2 regions of the Anaerobacillus sp. 63XJN7_5_ISO-PGPR-S23-430 genome follow, and region 1 is predicted to be linked to the other one. Evidence: riboswitches for the same ligand, from Rfam matches in the RefSeq annotation. Region 1 holds a riboswitch; the other holds the start of a gene.
The links. A riboswitch is a leader RNA that binds a small molecule or an ion and turns the genes downstream of it on or off. The one in region 1 is predicted to bind lysine.
Positions count from the first base shown of each region.

Region 2: it holds a riboswitch for lysine, as region 1 does, so the genes downstream of both, AC0VYJ_RS17380 (Na+/H+ antiporter NhaC family protein) here and lysA (diaminopimelate decarboxylase) in region 1, are expected to answer to the same signal.

Region 1 is NZ_CM149686.1:2,522,813-2,530,172, forward strand. It holds gene AC0VYJ_RS13325 (peptidylprolyl isomerase) at 1-314, opposite strand, end outside; gene lysA (diaminopimelate decarboxylase) at 407-1,726, opposite strand; lysine riboswitch at 1,827-2,014, opposite strand; gene AC0VYJ_RS13335 (spore germination protein) at 2,061-3,554, opposite strand; gene spoVAEA (stage V sporulation protein SpoVABEA) at 3,535-4,113, opposite strand; gene spoVAE (stage V sporulation protein AE) at 4,119-4,469, opposite strand; gene spoVAD (stage V sporulation protein AD) at 4,469-5,482, opposite strand; gene spoVAC (stage V sporulation protein AC) at 5,496-5,954, opposite strand; gene AC0VYJ_RS13360 (stage V sporulation protein AB) at 5,954-6,385, opposite strand; gene AC0VYJ_RS13365 (stage V sporulation protein AA) at 6,382-6,999, opposite strand; gene sigF (RNA polymerase sporulation sigma factor SigF) at 7,200-7,360, opposite strand, start outside.
Region 2 is NZ_CM149686.1:3,319,925-3,327,284, reverse strand. It holds gene yunB (sporulation protein YunB) at 1-545, shown strand, start outside; lysine riboswitch at 703-883, shown strand; gene AC0VYJ_RS17380 (Na+/H+ antiporter NhaC family protein) at 1,034-2,611, shown strand; gene AC0VYJ_RS17375 (sodium-dependent transporter) at 2,845-4,371, shown strand; gene AC0VYJ_RS17370 (methionine/alanine import family NSS transporter small subunit) at 4,373-4,477, shown strand; gene AC0VYJ_RS17365 (M23 family metallopeptidase) at 4,520-5,506, opposite strand; gene lipA (lipoyl synthase) at 5,690-6,577, shown strand; gene AC0VYJ_RS17355 (YhcN/YlaJ family sporulation lipoprotein) at 6,629-7,288, opposite strand.

The sequences.
Region 1 (7,360 bases):
TCATGAACTAGGAAAAACTGACTGCCGCCCGTGTTTTTACCAGCATGTGCCATAGACAATGAGCCTGCTACGTGCTTATGAGGGTTACCTTCTGTTTCACAGTCAATTGTATATCCTGGTCCACCCATTCCAGAACCTGTAGGATCTCCACCTTGAGCAACAAAACCAGGGATTACACGGTGAAAATTCACACCGTTGTAGAAACCTTCATTTGCAAGCTTCTCAAAGTTAGCAACAGTGTTAGGTGCTGCTTCTGGATAAAATTCAATTTCAATAACTTCTCCATTTTCAAATGCAATTGTTCCTTTTTTCATAAATAAATCCTCCTGCACTAACAATTTTCTTAAAAGCTCTTTCATTATAGCACAGACTGAAGCTGTTCCATATCATTTATGCTTTTCAACTATTATTTTGATATAATCGCTTGTTTTAATGGCAAATCATGTCGAACTAAATCCTCGTATGACTCTCTCTCAACAACAAGGTTGGCCTCACCATTTTCAACAAAGACAACAGCTGGTCTTGGTAATCTATTGTAGTTATTTGCCATGGAATAACCATATGCCCCCGTTGAAAAAACAGCCATCGTATCACCAGCAATCGCTCGCTGTAACTGGCAATCCCAAATTAACATATCACCTGATTCACAACACTTTCCTGCTACAGAGTATAGGTGGTCTTTTGCTTCATTCATTCGATTTGCTATTGTGGCTTCATATTTTGCCTGATAGAGAGCAGGGCGTAAATTATCCGTCATCCCTCCATCTACAGCGAGGTAATGTCGCAACTCTGGAACATTTTTGTGTGAACCAACCGTATATAACGTCAGTCCAGCTTCTCCTACTAGTGAACGACCAGGTTCAATCCAGATCTCAGGCATGTTCATTTGCCCTGTTACCTGATTTCTGATTGTTTCAATCATAGCTTCGATGTAGTTCCCTACTGGTAATGGGTGATCTTCACTCGTATATCGGATTCCAAATCCTCCACCAAGGTTAAGGACTTCAGGCTCAAAACCATAGGCATCATACCACGTTGTAAGATAGCTATAAATCTTTTCAATAGCCATTACAAAACCATTTGTTTCAAAAATTTGTGAGCCTATATGACAATGAAGTCCAAGAAGATGAACAGCACTCATTTTTGTTACATCCAATATCGCGCGTTCTACCTGACCACTCTGTAAATCAAAACCAAATTTAGAATCTTCTTGGCCTGTTAAAATATAATCATGCGTATGTGCTTCAATACCTGGTGTTATACGCAACAGCACATTAGCTTTCACATTTTTTTCTTCTGCAATTTGCTCAAGGAGAGATAATTCGTAAAAATTATCAACAACGAAGCAACCTATTTCTGCATCAAGCGCCATTCTAATTTCAGATTCACTTTTGTTATTTCCATGAAAATGAATACGCTCCACGGGGAAACCTGCCTTCAAAGCAGTATAAAGCTCTCCACCGGATACAACATCCAAACTTAATCCTTCTTCTTCTGCAAGTTGAATCATTGCCATACATGAAAAGGCCTTACTAGCATAAGCTACTTGATAGTTTACATTCTCACGTTCAAAGGCACTTCGAAACGCCCTTGCTTTGTCTCGAATCATAGCCACATCATAAACATATAACGCAGTGCCAAATTTTTTTCCTAATTGGACCGTATCGATCCCTCCAACTGTTAAATGCCCCTCTTCTGAAACTGCAGATGTACCGTATAAATTCACAATCATTTCTCCCCTCTCGCTTATATAAATGCGAGCTCCCTCCACACAATAAGAAAAACAGCCAACTTTATAGATAGGCTGTTTTCTCCGTATCCTCACGAGTTGGATTAGCTCACCACTGAAAGAAATTCATCCTCCAGTGACAGTCTGCAACTTATTCAGCAGCAGCCCAGCAAGAAAAGGATGGGTCCTTTCTCACTTCGGCAAATTGACCTTTCTGATATCGTCTTCGCATTCCATTCTATGCTCAGATATCTTACTCATTCGTTTTGCGCCTCTATCCCCATTACGTTCAATGAGGTCTATTCAATTAAGAAATAAATTATCATACTTTTTAAGATTCGGCAAGTGGTTTGTCCGGCTGCTTCGTTTCATTCTGGGGCTCTGTAATACTTGGACGCAATTTTGTCAAAGGAACAGAAACGCGAATTAGCACTTGAATAAACGCTTTTGCATTAAAAGGAATGAATGGCCATAAATAAGGTGTATTTAATGGCTTTAAGGCGACTAGGAAGAGAATAATAGCTGTCACGCCTATTATATATCCTGGAACTCTGAAGAAAAAGACAAGGAAAAGTAGTAATAATCTAACTAGTTTGTTCGCTATTGATAACTCATAACTTGGCGTTGCGTAAGAACCTATAGCCGCAATAGAAACATACAGAATAACTTCTGGAACAAATAATCCTACATCGATGGCAATTTGACCAATTAATACAGCCGCAATTAAACCCATCGCTGTAGAAAGCGGGGTAGGCGTATGAATGGCGGCCATTCTCAGTGTTTCGATCCCAATTTCTGCAAGAATGATTTGAATAAATATCGGCACATTCGTTTCATCATTTGGCCCAATAAAATCAATCGATTTAGGCAACAACCCAGGTTCATATACCGCCAATAACCACAGGGGAAGTAACAATAGCGCTGCTAGCATTCCTCCAAAGCGGACCCATCTCAAGAATGCACCTGGTAATGGAGCTTCCCTGTATTCTTCTGCATGTTGAACATGGTGGAAAAAGGTTGTTGGCGTAATAATAACACTCGGAGAAGTGTCGACGATAATCAAGACATGCCCTTCTAACAAATGGGATGCGGCTACATCTGGCCTTTCCGTATATCGTACAAGTGGAAAAGGATTTCCCGCCTGATGCACTAAAAACTCTTCAACAGTTTTATCAGCCATAGGAATACCATCAATATTAATTTCTTTTAGTTTTTTCTTAATGATTTCAACTAAGTTTGGGTTAGCTACATCCTGAATATAAGTGATACACACATCCGTTTTGGAACGCTCTCCGATTTGAAATATTTCATTACGCAAACGACCATCTCTAATACGCCTTCTAGTAAGTGCAGTATTCTCAATAATATTTTCTGTGAAACCGTCTCTAGAACCTCTGATCACTTTCTCAGTGTCTGGCTCTTGAGGCGTTCTACCTGGATACTTTCGAACATCAATAATGTAAGCAATCTCTTCGCCTTCCATAAATACAGCGATCAGTCCAGAAAGAACTTGATCGACGACCTCATCGAACGTCTCTACTTTTGTTACTTGCTGATGGGGTAAATGATTATGGATAACTTGCTCGAATTTAACGGTCAAGCGATGATGATCATCTAATTCCATCAATTCTCGCATGATTTCAACAATGATTGATGTATCACATAAACCAGTACAATAATAGAATTGTATTTCTTTATTCAAAATCTTGAGTTTACGTACACCTACGTCAAAACTTTCCCCAATGCCAATTGATTTTTTCAAGAAGTCTTCATTTTCTTTTAATTTTTTAAATATTTTTTGTTTGTTATTCATTTTTGTTGTCATAGAAACCGCTCCTTTCAAGCAGAATTTGAACGGCTTTCAATGTTATAGGCGACCCAACCTCCGGATCATCAAGCCCAGACATTTTACCTATATCACCGACACCTATAATAATTGGGACATTCAGTTTATCTAAAATAGATACAGTATCCCCATCTATTCTCCCAGCTTCCATATCAGCAAATCCATTCTTATCAACACCGAAATGCGTTAATTCACCATCCCTGTCGATGGAAACATCTACTCTCGTCCATTCAGAGAAGTGTGTTCTCGAGGCAACTGCAATCGCACCAAGTAGTTCAACATCTTCATCCTCAGCCACAGCCTGCATCGCTAGTTCTCCATAACCTTCACCCGGAAAACCACTGTCATCAAACATTACAAAGATTGGATCATGTGGAGCTTCTTTAATTAGGGAAACAATTTCATAACCAGCAAGCGGGGTTGGATTTCCTGCTGATTGGCTAATGCATCTCCCGCCAATATCCGAAGCCACTTTTTCAATTGCTTTTTGCGCGTAAAGATCTCCATCAGTAACGAAAATAACCCGCCGCTTGTTCAATTCATTCACCCCTTTGGCTTGAATATAATGGCTATGATAAATCCGAAAACAATAGCTGATGAAATTCCAGCTGAAGTTAACTGAAATATCCCCATTGCAATGCCTATAAATCCATGTTCCTCTCCTTGCTGCATCGCCCCATGTAGCAAGGAATGCCCAAAGCTCGTAATTGGGACTGTCGCACCTGCTCCTGCGAATTCAATCAGTCGATCGTATATACCAAAACCGTCAAGAATCGCTCCAGTCACCACAAAAGATGACATTACATGAGCAGGCGTTAATCTAAAAATATCGAGCAATAACTGACCAACAACACAAATGGCTCCTCCTACTGCAAAAGCAATGAAGTATTCCACTATTCCTCACCTCCAACTCGCTCAAAAACCACTGCATGAGCGATAGCAGGCATACTTTCTTTCTGTTGCACCATAACGGGGCTATGCAAGCATCCTGTAGCAGTAACTAGAATTTTTGAATACTTCCCTTGTTTTAGAAGCTCAATGAGATGACCATACGTAACAACCGCCGAACAGGCACACCCGCTTCCACCTGCGAATACTTCCTTCTGATCAGGTCGATAGATCATTAACCCACAGTCATTATGATTATTAGTAATGTCAAACCCTTTCTCAAGCAATAAATCACGAACAATCGGAGAACCAACTGCAGATAAATCTCCAGTAACAATTAAGTCATAATCTGAAGGTTTTACATTTAGATCCTCAAAATGTGTGGCCAATGTATCTGCTGCCGCTGGCGCCATCGCACTCCCCATATCAAACGGATCCTTGATTCCCCAGTCAACTACTCTTCCAATCGTTGCCGCAGAGATTTGAATGTCCGATAACTCCTGACTAACTAACGCAGCTCCAGCACCAGTTACAGTTGATGTCGCAGTACCAGGTTTCTGACCTCCATATTCTGTTGGATAACGGAACTGTCTTTCAGCAGTTGCATTATGGCTACTCACTCCAGCAATAGCCCTCTCAGCAAAACCACCATCAACTAGAGAAGATGCAATCGCTAGGGATTCCATGGATGTCGAGCATGCTCCAAAAACACCTAGAAAAGGAATATGATTAGACCTTGCTGTATAAGTTGCGCTTACGATTTGATTTAATAGATCACCCGCTACAAAAACATCAACTTGATCAGGAGCTAATTCTTTTTTCTTCAAACAACTCATTACTGCATCTTCTAACAATTTTCTTTCAGCAAGCTCCCAATTTGCCTGATTACAATGAAGGTTAGCATAGGTCACATCAAACGAATTTCCAAATGGACCTTCTGCTTCCTTTGGGCCTGTTGCTGTACCTACTGATTGTAAATAAACATTTGAAAAACTCCATGTTTGCTTTCCTGATTTCATACAGGTTCTCTCCTTATATCAGGGCTTTAAAAATCATTCTGACCATCCCTACAATGTAAGCCGCAACGACGCCAAACACGATGACTGAGCCAGCAAGTTTAAACATATTGGTTGCTATACCAAGTACAATCCCTTCGCTTTTATGCTCGAGAGCAGCACTAGTAATCGAATTAGCGAAGCCTGTAACTGGTACAGCTGAACCTGCTCCCGCAAATTGACCAAGCCTGTCATACCAACCGAAAGCCGTTAATAAAGCTGCGATCAATATGAGAGTGGCTACAGTCGGGTTTCCAGCATTTTCTTTAGAAAAATCAAAGACATTGATATAGAAATTCTGAACACCTTGCCCGAACATACAAATAAACCCGCCTACAACAAACGCTTTTATGCAGTTGAAAAAATACGGCGGCTTTGGCTGATACTCTTTAATGTTCTGACTATACTTTTCCTGATCGTTTAATGATTTTTTCATTACTTGATCCCTCCATCCACAAAAATTGTCCAATGAAACAATGATCCGAATACTTTACCAAGTACTATAGCCATTAGTAAAACCAAAATTTTATCTATAAACCCAATCCGTTTCGTTAATATTGGCAAGACATTAAGTACTTCTGTTAATGCTGCTGCTAACATCCCAATAAATATACCTGCACCGAGTCCAATTGGGATCACTACAAATTTGGGCAGGCCAAGAGTTGGATTTCTTAACGATAACCAACTTGCCACTACAGCACCTACAATGATCCCCCATTCATAAAAACGAATGAGGTGTAACGTTTTGGACAATTGAGTGAGCCTGGGGATAATGCCAAGAACTGAAAGAAATGCAACAAATCCAGCCCCAACCGCAATCCCTTCAGCAAATCCGATTAACATCACTAAGAGAAATTGAGCATTCATGGTTTCGAATTTCCGTTTTCTTCGTTCTCATGAACGATTACATATTGATCAAGGTCCTGTTGATAATTAAACATTTCCACTTCAAGTGGGCTAGGTTCTTCGTTAAACCGCTTTTTGAAAAGATGGTTAAAGAACAGGACCATCCCAATTCCAAGTCCAAATGAGTATGGTACTTGTAGAAGCAGTGGTTTTGGATTGTCGATTCCAGTCACAATTTTATATATTTGCTGATGAACCTCTCTCATACTGACGTCTTCATGAAAATTCATAATAGCGAGGGCCGCACCAATAAATAATAAAAACCAGATAAGAACAAAATAAACGGGTGCTAATTTCTTCTTTGGATACTGAACTTCTACAATCGTTTGTGTAGGACCGACTACTTGAATCTCAACGTTTTCCATTTCGCTATGGATGGACATAATGACTTTCATAACATCGATTACGACTAAGTTCTTATCCTCTTTCGTCACATGGTAAATCTGGATATTCTCCACCTTACTACAACAAGAATCTTCTCCTATGAGCTGAGCAATATCACCAATCAATAACTTCTTATTAGGTGGTACTTTCTTTTTTTGCCTAAGTCGAAGATATATTATCTGACTATCCATGATCCTCCACCTCCTTATTCAAGGGGCATATTGGTTATAGTATGTTTCTACCAAATGACTCTCATTCTTTAGCAACCTAAGTACCATTAATTCCCTAGAAGTTTGGGTCCTTTTTATATCATCCATTCATTAATCTTAGTGATAGCTCTATTATTATTCTGGTAAAAAAATCCTTTGCAAACAAAAAAGAACAGAATGAGCTATTTGCTCATCTGTTCTTTAATTTGTTTTAATATTTTCTTTTCAAGTCTCGATACTTGAACTTGAGAAATCCCCAGTCTTTCTGCCACTTCAGACTGAGTTTGATCTTTGTAATACCTTAAATAAACAATTAGTCTCTCACGATTATCAAGATACTGCA
Region 2 (7,360 bases), 800 kb from region 1:
TTGAGAATTTAATTATCGTTCATGGTAATGATTCCGAAAAAGTACCAAGTTATAGCTTTAACTCGCAAGTTTATAATCGATTGATCTCAGAGGCCACAGAACGAGTTCAAACTTACTTAGATTATGTTGAAGCTGGTGATTTAGATAAGCTGGAAACCTTTAAGAATGATATAGATATCGATTACGAAGGTACCGAAAATCAACAAGGAATCGTATACTCCATACCTTTAGGGATGGCTACAAATAATGTTCTTCTTTCAAATTTTGGGCCGAGGATTCCAGTACGGTTTGAAATGATTGGAGATGTGGTCTCTAATATTGATACAAAGGTGAAAGAAACGGGAATTAACAACACGTATCTTGAAGTGTATATCAATATTAAAGTTGAGATGAACGTAATTATTCCTTTCTCTACAAAGAATACTGAAGTTTCGAACTCTGTAAAAATTGGAGATTTATTTATTCAGGGAGACGTTCCTTATTATTATAATGGTGATAATGGAAATGGTGGAAATCCATCGATCGTTTTGCCGAAGCCAGATTAAGACAAGGAGGCCATTAACCAGCTTCAATGTTCAATGTCGATAGCTAAAAAAATGGTTCCCTTCTAATAGAAATATCTCTGGAATAATCTACAATTGCACAAACAACGAAAGTAAGGTATACTTTAAAACTGAACTTAATATTGTTCCTTATCTTATACGATGAGGTAGAGGAGCAGATCCTCATGAGTACGTGTTGGGAGAATGACACCAATGATCAGCATCGAAAGGGAGATCTGCCGAAGCATAAATAACGGTCACATTATTTGTGTTGGGGCGACATTGAAGAAGTGTCGAACTGTCATTATGAGTCTAACTTGTAATGGAGAACTACTGATCGGGGTGGACACTTAACATTGACTCGGTGAAGCGAGCAATGATAGGACCAATCCTATCATTGCTCGCTTTTTTGCGTTCAAACACGACGAGAAGGCTGAGGGATAGGCGTCCATTCCGGTTATGATGACCAATCATATATTAGGAGGATATTCATGGAGAATTCAGTTCTATCCATTATTCCACCACTCGTAGCTTTGCTAATGGTAGTGGTGACTAGAAAAGTGCTTCCTTCTTTAGGAGTAGGCATTATTCTTGGTGCGCTAATGATCAACAATTGGAGTGTACCTAATTCATTAGAAGAAATTTATACAATCGTAAAAGGGATCTTCATTGATTCCGAGAGCGGTGGTTTAAATACTTGGAACATGTACATTATTTTCTTCCTGCTTTTATTAGGGATGATGACGGCCTTTATTTCGATATCAGGTGGAAGTCGCGCATTTGGCGAGTGGGCCATGAAACGCGTGAAAACAAGAGTAGGCGCACAGATTGTCACAGCGGTATTTGGTATTATTATTTTTATTGATGATTACTTTAATTCGCTCGCAGTTGGGAACGTAAGTAGACCGATTACGGACAGGCACAATGTTTCAAGGGCAAAGCTTGCCTATATCATTGATTCAACTGCAGCACCAATGTGTATTATTTCACCTATTTCAAGCTGGGGCGCTTATATCATCGCGTTAATTGGTGGTGTATTAGCAACGCATAGCATTACAGGTGTTGGCGCGTTAGAAGCTTTTATCAGAATGATTCCAATGAATTTGTATGCTCTCTTTGCACTTGCGATGGTGTTCTTTGTTAGTTATTTTGACATTAATCTTAAGGCAATGAGAGTACATGAAGACCGTGCACAGAAAACAGGAGAAGTGCTTGATCCGAATCAAGGTGCCGTACCTGGTCAAACATCAGGACTACCTGAAAGTGAGAAGGGGAAAGTAGCTGATCTTGCATGGCCTATTATTATGCTAATTGCTGGTACTGTGACGTTTATGGTCATCACAGGAATTCAGGCTGTTAGCGGAACGGATACAGCCGTGACAGCTTTGTCTGTCTTTGAAAATACAGACGTTGCTGCTTCTCTCCTTTATGGTGGAATCATTGGACTTATAACTTCTCTCCTCTTCTTCTTTCCAAAACGAATGGGTGGAGCGGTTCTTGGAAAAGGAATTTGGGAAGGCATTAAATCAATGCTTCCAGCCGTATACATTCTTTTCTTTGCATGGACATTGATTGAAATTATCGGCTCACTAGGGACTGGTAAGTATCTTGCAGGACTTGTTAATGACCACATTGTGATTGGCTTCTTACCAGCTATTTTGTTCCTACTTGCAGGTGTTATGGCGTTTGCAACGGGAACTTCGTGGGGAACATTTGGCATTATGATTCCGATCGCAGGAGAGATTGCTGCTGCTACGGATCCTACCTACATGCTTCCTGTACTTGCCGCTGTTCTTGCAGGAGCTGTATTTGGAGATCACTGCTCACCAATTTCGGATACAACAATTCTTTCTTCAACAGGCGCGGGTAGTCACCATATCGATCATGTGATGACACAGTTGCCTTATGCATTGCTCGTTGCAGGTATTTCGTTACTAGGATATCTGGTTCTTGGCTTTACTGGTAGTTCCATTCTTGGTCTTGTGGCAACAGCGATTCTATTCGGATTATTAATTTTCATGCTAAAAGGAAAATATGCCAACAGACCAGTTGAAATGGCAAATCATTAATCAAACAGGAGGATATTCCTCCTGTTTTTTTATGTATTTTCACAAAAAAGGAGAGATTTATATAGAAAATTGAACGATTCATACGAAAAATGTAAAAAGATTGTTTTGACAAGGACATACGTACTAGATATACTATAAACAAAATAATCTGAATTTACTTAAAAGTCTTAACCTTTTTCTGGAAGGGGGCTTATGGTGAAAAAGGTTAACATTTGTCTAAGGGGGTAATTTATTTGGAAAATCGTGCGCAATGGGGGACAAGGGCTGGTTTTATATTAGCCGCAGTTGGTTCAGCAATAGGTCTAGGGAACATTTGGAGATTTCCGGCCGTAGCCTATGACAACGGTGGTGGAGCATTTTTTATTCCTTATTTATTTGCATTATTAACAGCCGGAATCCCAATTCTTATTCTTGAATTTACATTGGGTCATAAATTCCGTGGATCCGCACCACTTTCGTTCTTTCGAATGAATAAGAAGATGGAATGGCTTGGGTGGTGGGGCGTTATCGTTGCATTCGTCATCTCCACATACTACGCGGTAATTATTGCGTGGGCCATCTCTTATAGCTATTTTGCATTTAATCAAAGTTGGGGTTCTGATACAGAAGCATTCCTCTTCAATGATTATCTGAAATTAACGGTTGATCCTGGACAAACAGGTAGTATCGTACCAGGCGTATTTCTCCCATTAATTGCAGTATGGATCATTACACTTGGCGTACTTCTTGCAGGTGTTAAAAAGGGAATTGAGCGTGCTAATAAAATTTTCATTCCTACATTAATTGTTCTTTTCTTAATCATTGTGATTCGAGCAGTGACACTGCCTGGTGCTGCTGAAGGTCTAAATGCATTCTTTACACCGAATTTTGACAGCATTACTTCAGGAAGTGTTTGGGTTGCTGCATACGGACAAATTTTCTTCAGTTTATCCATTGCTTTTGCTATTATGATTACTTATTCTAGTTACTTACCTAAGAAATCAGATATTACGAATAACGCGTTTATTACTGGTTTTGGTAACTCGGCGTTTGAGCTTCTAGCAGGTATCGGGGTATTCTCAGCGCTTGGATTTATGGCTCAGCAGCAGGGGCTTAGCGTTGGCGAAGTAGTGAGCGGTGGCGTAGGACTAGCCTTCGTTGTCTTCCCGCAAATAATCAATGAGTTTCCAGCTTTGAACGGGTTGTTCGGATTCTTATTCTTTGCTTCACTTGTACTTGCAGGTTTGTCTTCACTGATTTCTATTTCCGAAACATATGTTGCAGGTGTTTCTGAGAAGTTCGGAATTTCTCGTACGAAAGCTGTTCTAATTGGTGGAGGGATTTCCTCTATTATCTCGATTCTGTTTGCAACGCAAGGCGGATTGTTCTTCCTTGACGCAGCTGATTACTTTATTAACCAGTTCGGAATTGCCTTTGTAGGACTAGTGGAGGTGGTTGTTGTAGCATGGGTACTTCGTGAGCTTAATACGCTTGAGTCACATGCAAACGGCATTTCAGACATTTCACTGAAGTACTGGTGGAAAGCTTGTCTTGGAGTCATTACTCCTCTCGTACTTGGTTATATGATGTTCGATCTCTTTAAGACAAATCTTCTTCGTCAGTTTGATACACCGACTGGGAACTATGAAGGCTACTCAAACGGCTTTATTCTTTATAGTGGCTGGGCTGTCGCAGGATTCGCCCTTCTGGTTGGAATTCTATTCAGCCTAAAGAAATGGGATGCGAAAGCTGAACAGCAAAAGTATAAGGAGGTAAGCTAATATGGGTGGTAGCGCGATTTTCATGATGGTAGTTGGAATGGTTATTATATGGGGTGGTCTTGCGGCTAGCATTTTGAATGCTGTAAGAGTATCGAAAAAACAATAGAACATAAAAAGAAGAACTAGCGAGCTAGTTCTTCTTTTTTGCTTACTTTTTGTTGCGTATTCGTTCCTGTCGTTCCCAGAGCCTCAACGAAGGATAGGGATCATACGACCATTCTGTTCTTCCGTTGTCTTTATAGATGCCATAGTGAAGATGTGGCGGGAACTTTCCAGCCGTTCCTTTTGGTCCATATCCAGAGCTACCAACATACCCAATGATTTCACCTGGCTGTACAACATGACCTTTCTCAATGCCTTTTTCAAACCCATTTAGGTGAGCATAGTAGTGGTAATTGCCATCGATATCCCGAATCCCGATCCGCCATCCACCGTATTCATTCCACCCCTTCGTTTCGACAGTTCCGTAACTTGTCGCTTTCACTCCAACACCATAAGAAGCGAAAATATCCGTTCCTTCGTGAATTCGAAGTCCGCCCCAGCCACGTCGATCGCCCCAAGTGCTTCGGTAACTATAGTTTGCGTGAAGTGGTACGGGAAAAGCATGCTTATCGAGTTTAAGCGTTTTGAATGTATGATAAACAGCACTATTACTTGTAATCGTCCTTACTGCCTGGTCACGATGATAATAATCCCAAAGACCAATTTGAATATCTTCTAAAGAACTTCCATATTGTTGTATGAAAGACCCAATTGTATAAAGTAGATCTTCGTCATTAGTACGCTCGGCTTTGCCATCTCCATTGCCATCGAGGCCAATTCCATTAAAGAACGATATCGAGATAGGATCGTGATCTTCTTTATTTGGATTCGTACTCCCAGACCATTTCTCAGGCGTAATATAGATAGCTATTGCACCTTTTTCACGAGGAATATCTTTTTGTGAGCGCCTAATGCTTCGTTCATATTGATCAATAGCAGCATAGATGTACCAGGGGACCTGTGTGACGGCTTCCATCTTATGAAATAACATCTTCCGTTCGCTTCTTAGTTTATCTTCGTCTATATCAGCAGCTCGAACGTTTATAGGGATGAGGAAGAAAAGAATAAGGATAAGAAAACTATATTTTCTCAAGTGTTTCTTCTCCTTTCGTAATTTGTCATTACACTTAGTTTGGTTTTCCGTGCGTAAATCATTAGAACTAAATAATGGAAGGTCTAAAGTCTTAATCCTCAATAGATTCACACTTTTTATAGAAAAGAATGAGTTACCTATGGTATTCTTTATTACAGAAAAGTAATAGGTGAGGTGAGTGTAGTGAGTAAGAAAGAAGAATATTTAAGAAAACCAGAGTGGTTGAAAATAAAACTAAATACAAACGAAAATTATAAAGGCTTAAAAAAGATGATGCGCGAGAAAAAGTTACATACGGTCTGTGAGGAAGCGCGTTGTCCGAATATTCATGAATGTTGGGCTGTTCGTAAGACGGCAACCTTTATGATTCTTGGTGATGTTTGTACTCGTGCATGCCGTTTCTGTGCAGTAAAAACTGGTCTTCCAACTGAGCTTGATTGGGCAGAGCCTGAACGCGTTGCGGATTCCGTTGAACAGATGGGACTAAAACACGTGGTCATTACCGCTGTAGCGCGAGATGATTTAAAAGATGGTGGCGCGGCTGTTTTTGCTGAAACCGTACGTGCTATTCGTCGTAAAAATCCGTTCTGTTCGATCGAAGTTCTTCCATCAGACATGGGTGGCCAATATGAAGCGCTTGAAACACTAATGGATGCGAAACCGGATATTATGAATCACAATATCGAAACAGTGGAGCGCCTAACGCCAAGAGTGAGAGCACGCGCAAAATATCGTCGTACACTAGAGTTTCTTCAGCGTGCAAAAGAAATGAATCCTGAGATTCCGACTAAATCCAGCATCATGCTAGGATTAGGTGAAACAAAAGAGGAAATCATTCAAACACTTGATGATCTTCGTGCACATGATGTTGATATTGTTACACTTGGGCAATATTTACAACCATCGAAAAAGCATTTAAAAGTAGAAAAATACTGGACGCCTCAAGAGTTTCTTGAGCTCAAAGATATTGCATTAGAAAAAGGCTTTAAACACTGTGAATCTGGTCCAATGGTTCGTTCGTCTTATCATGCTGATGAGCAAGTCAATGCAGCCAAGCAAGCTTCGAAGTAATGGATAAGTAATAATATAGATAAAAAATCGGCCTTTATCGGGCCGATTTTTTTACTTCGACATCATTTCTTTTCCATCTGTATCATTTAAGTCTTCATTCATTTCGCCCTTCATCTCACCGTTCTCGTTCTCTCCATCACTTACCTTTTTCCCTTGTGGCGCTTTCTTCATTTTGGCAATTGTTTCTTCTATGCTCTTCTCGAGTTCTCCATTTGCAGTGGAGGCATTTTGATATCGCTCGACCTCAGCAATCATTCCTTCTTCGTCAGAAACATAGACATGATAATATCTTGGAATGACAGAAAGAGCCGTTTTCTTTACTTGATCTGCAGTGGCATCACGATCTTTTGTTGTTGTTTTATAGCCAATGAGAACTTCTTCATCTGTTACTAGTGTTGCGACATCATTGACATAAGGTAAAACAATTGCCATTGAACCGATCATATCCGACATACGATCACGATCAAGGTAGGCTATGTTCTCGGGTTGTTTTTGAGAATTCATGTTGTTAGTATTTCGTGTATGACGCACATATCCAAAGCCACCCTTTTTGGACTTTTCCTGAGAGTTAGCGGTGTTCATACCGTATTCATCGGGATCCGTTTTAACAGGTGTTAAATCTGCGTGGTCAAAGGAATCTGTCGCATTTTCTCCCTGGCATGCCCCAAGTCCTAATACGAGTGGCAGTATGAGCAGAATTTGTTTTTTCAATAACATTCACCTCCATACTGTTATCATGACCGAACTCTGTTCCTTTTTTACTGGTATTACTTGGACAAACCG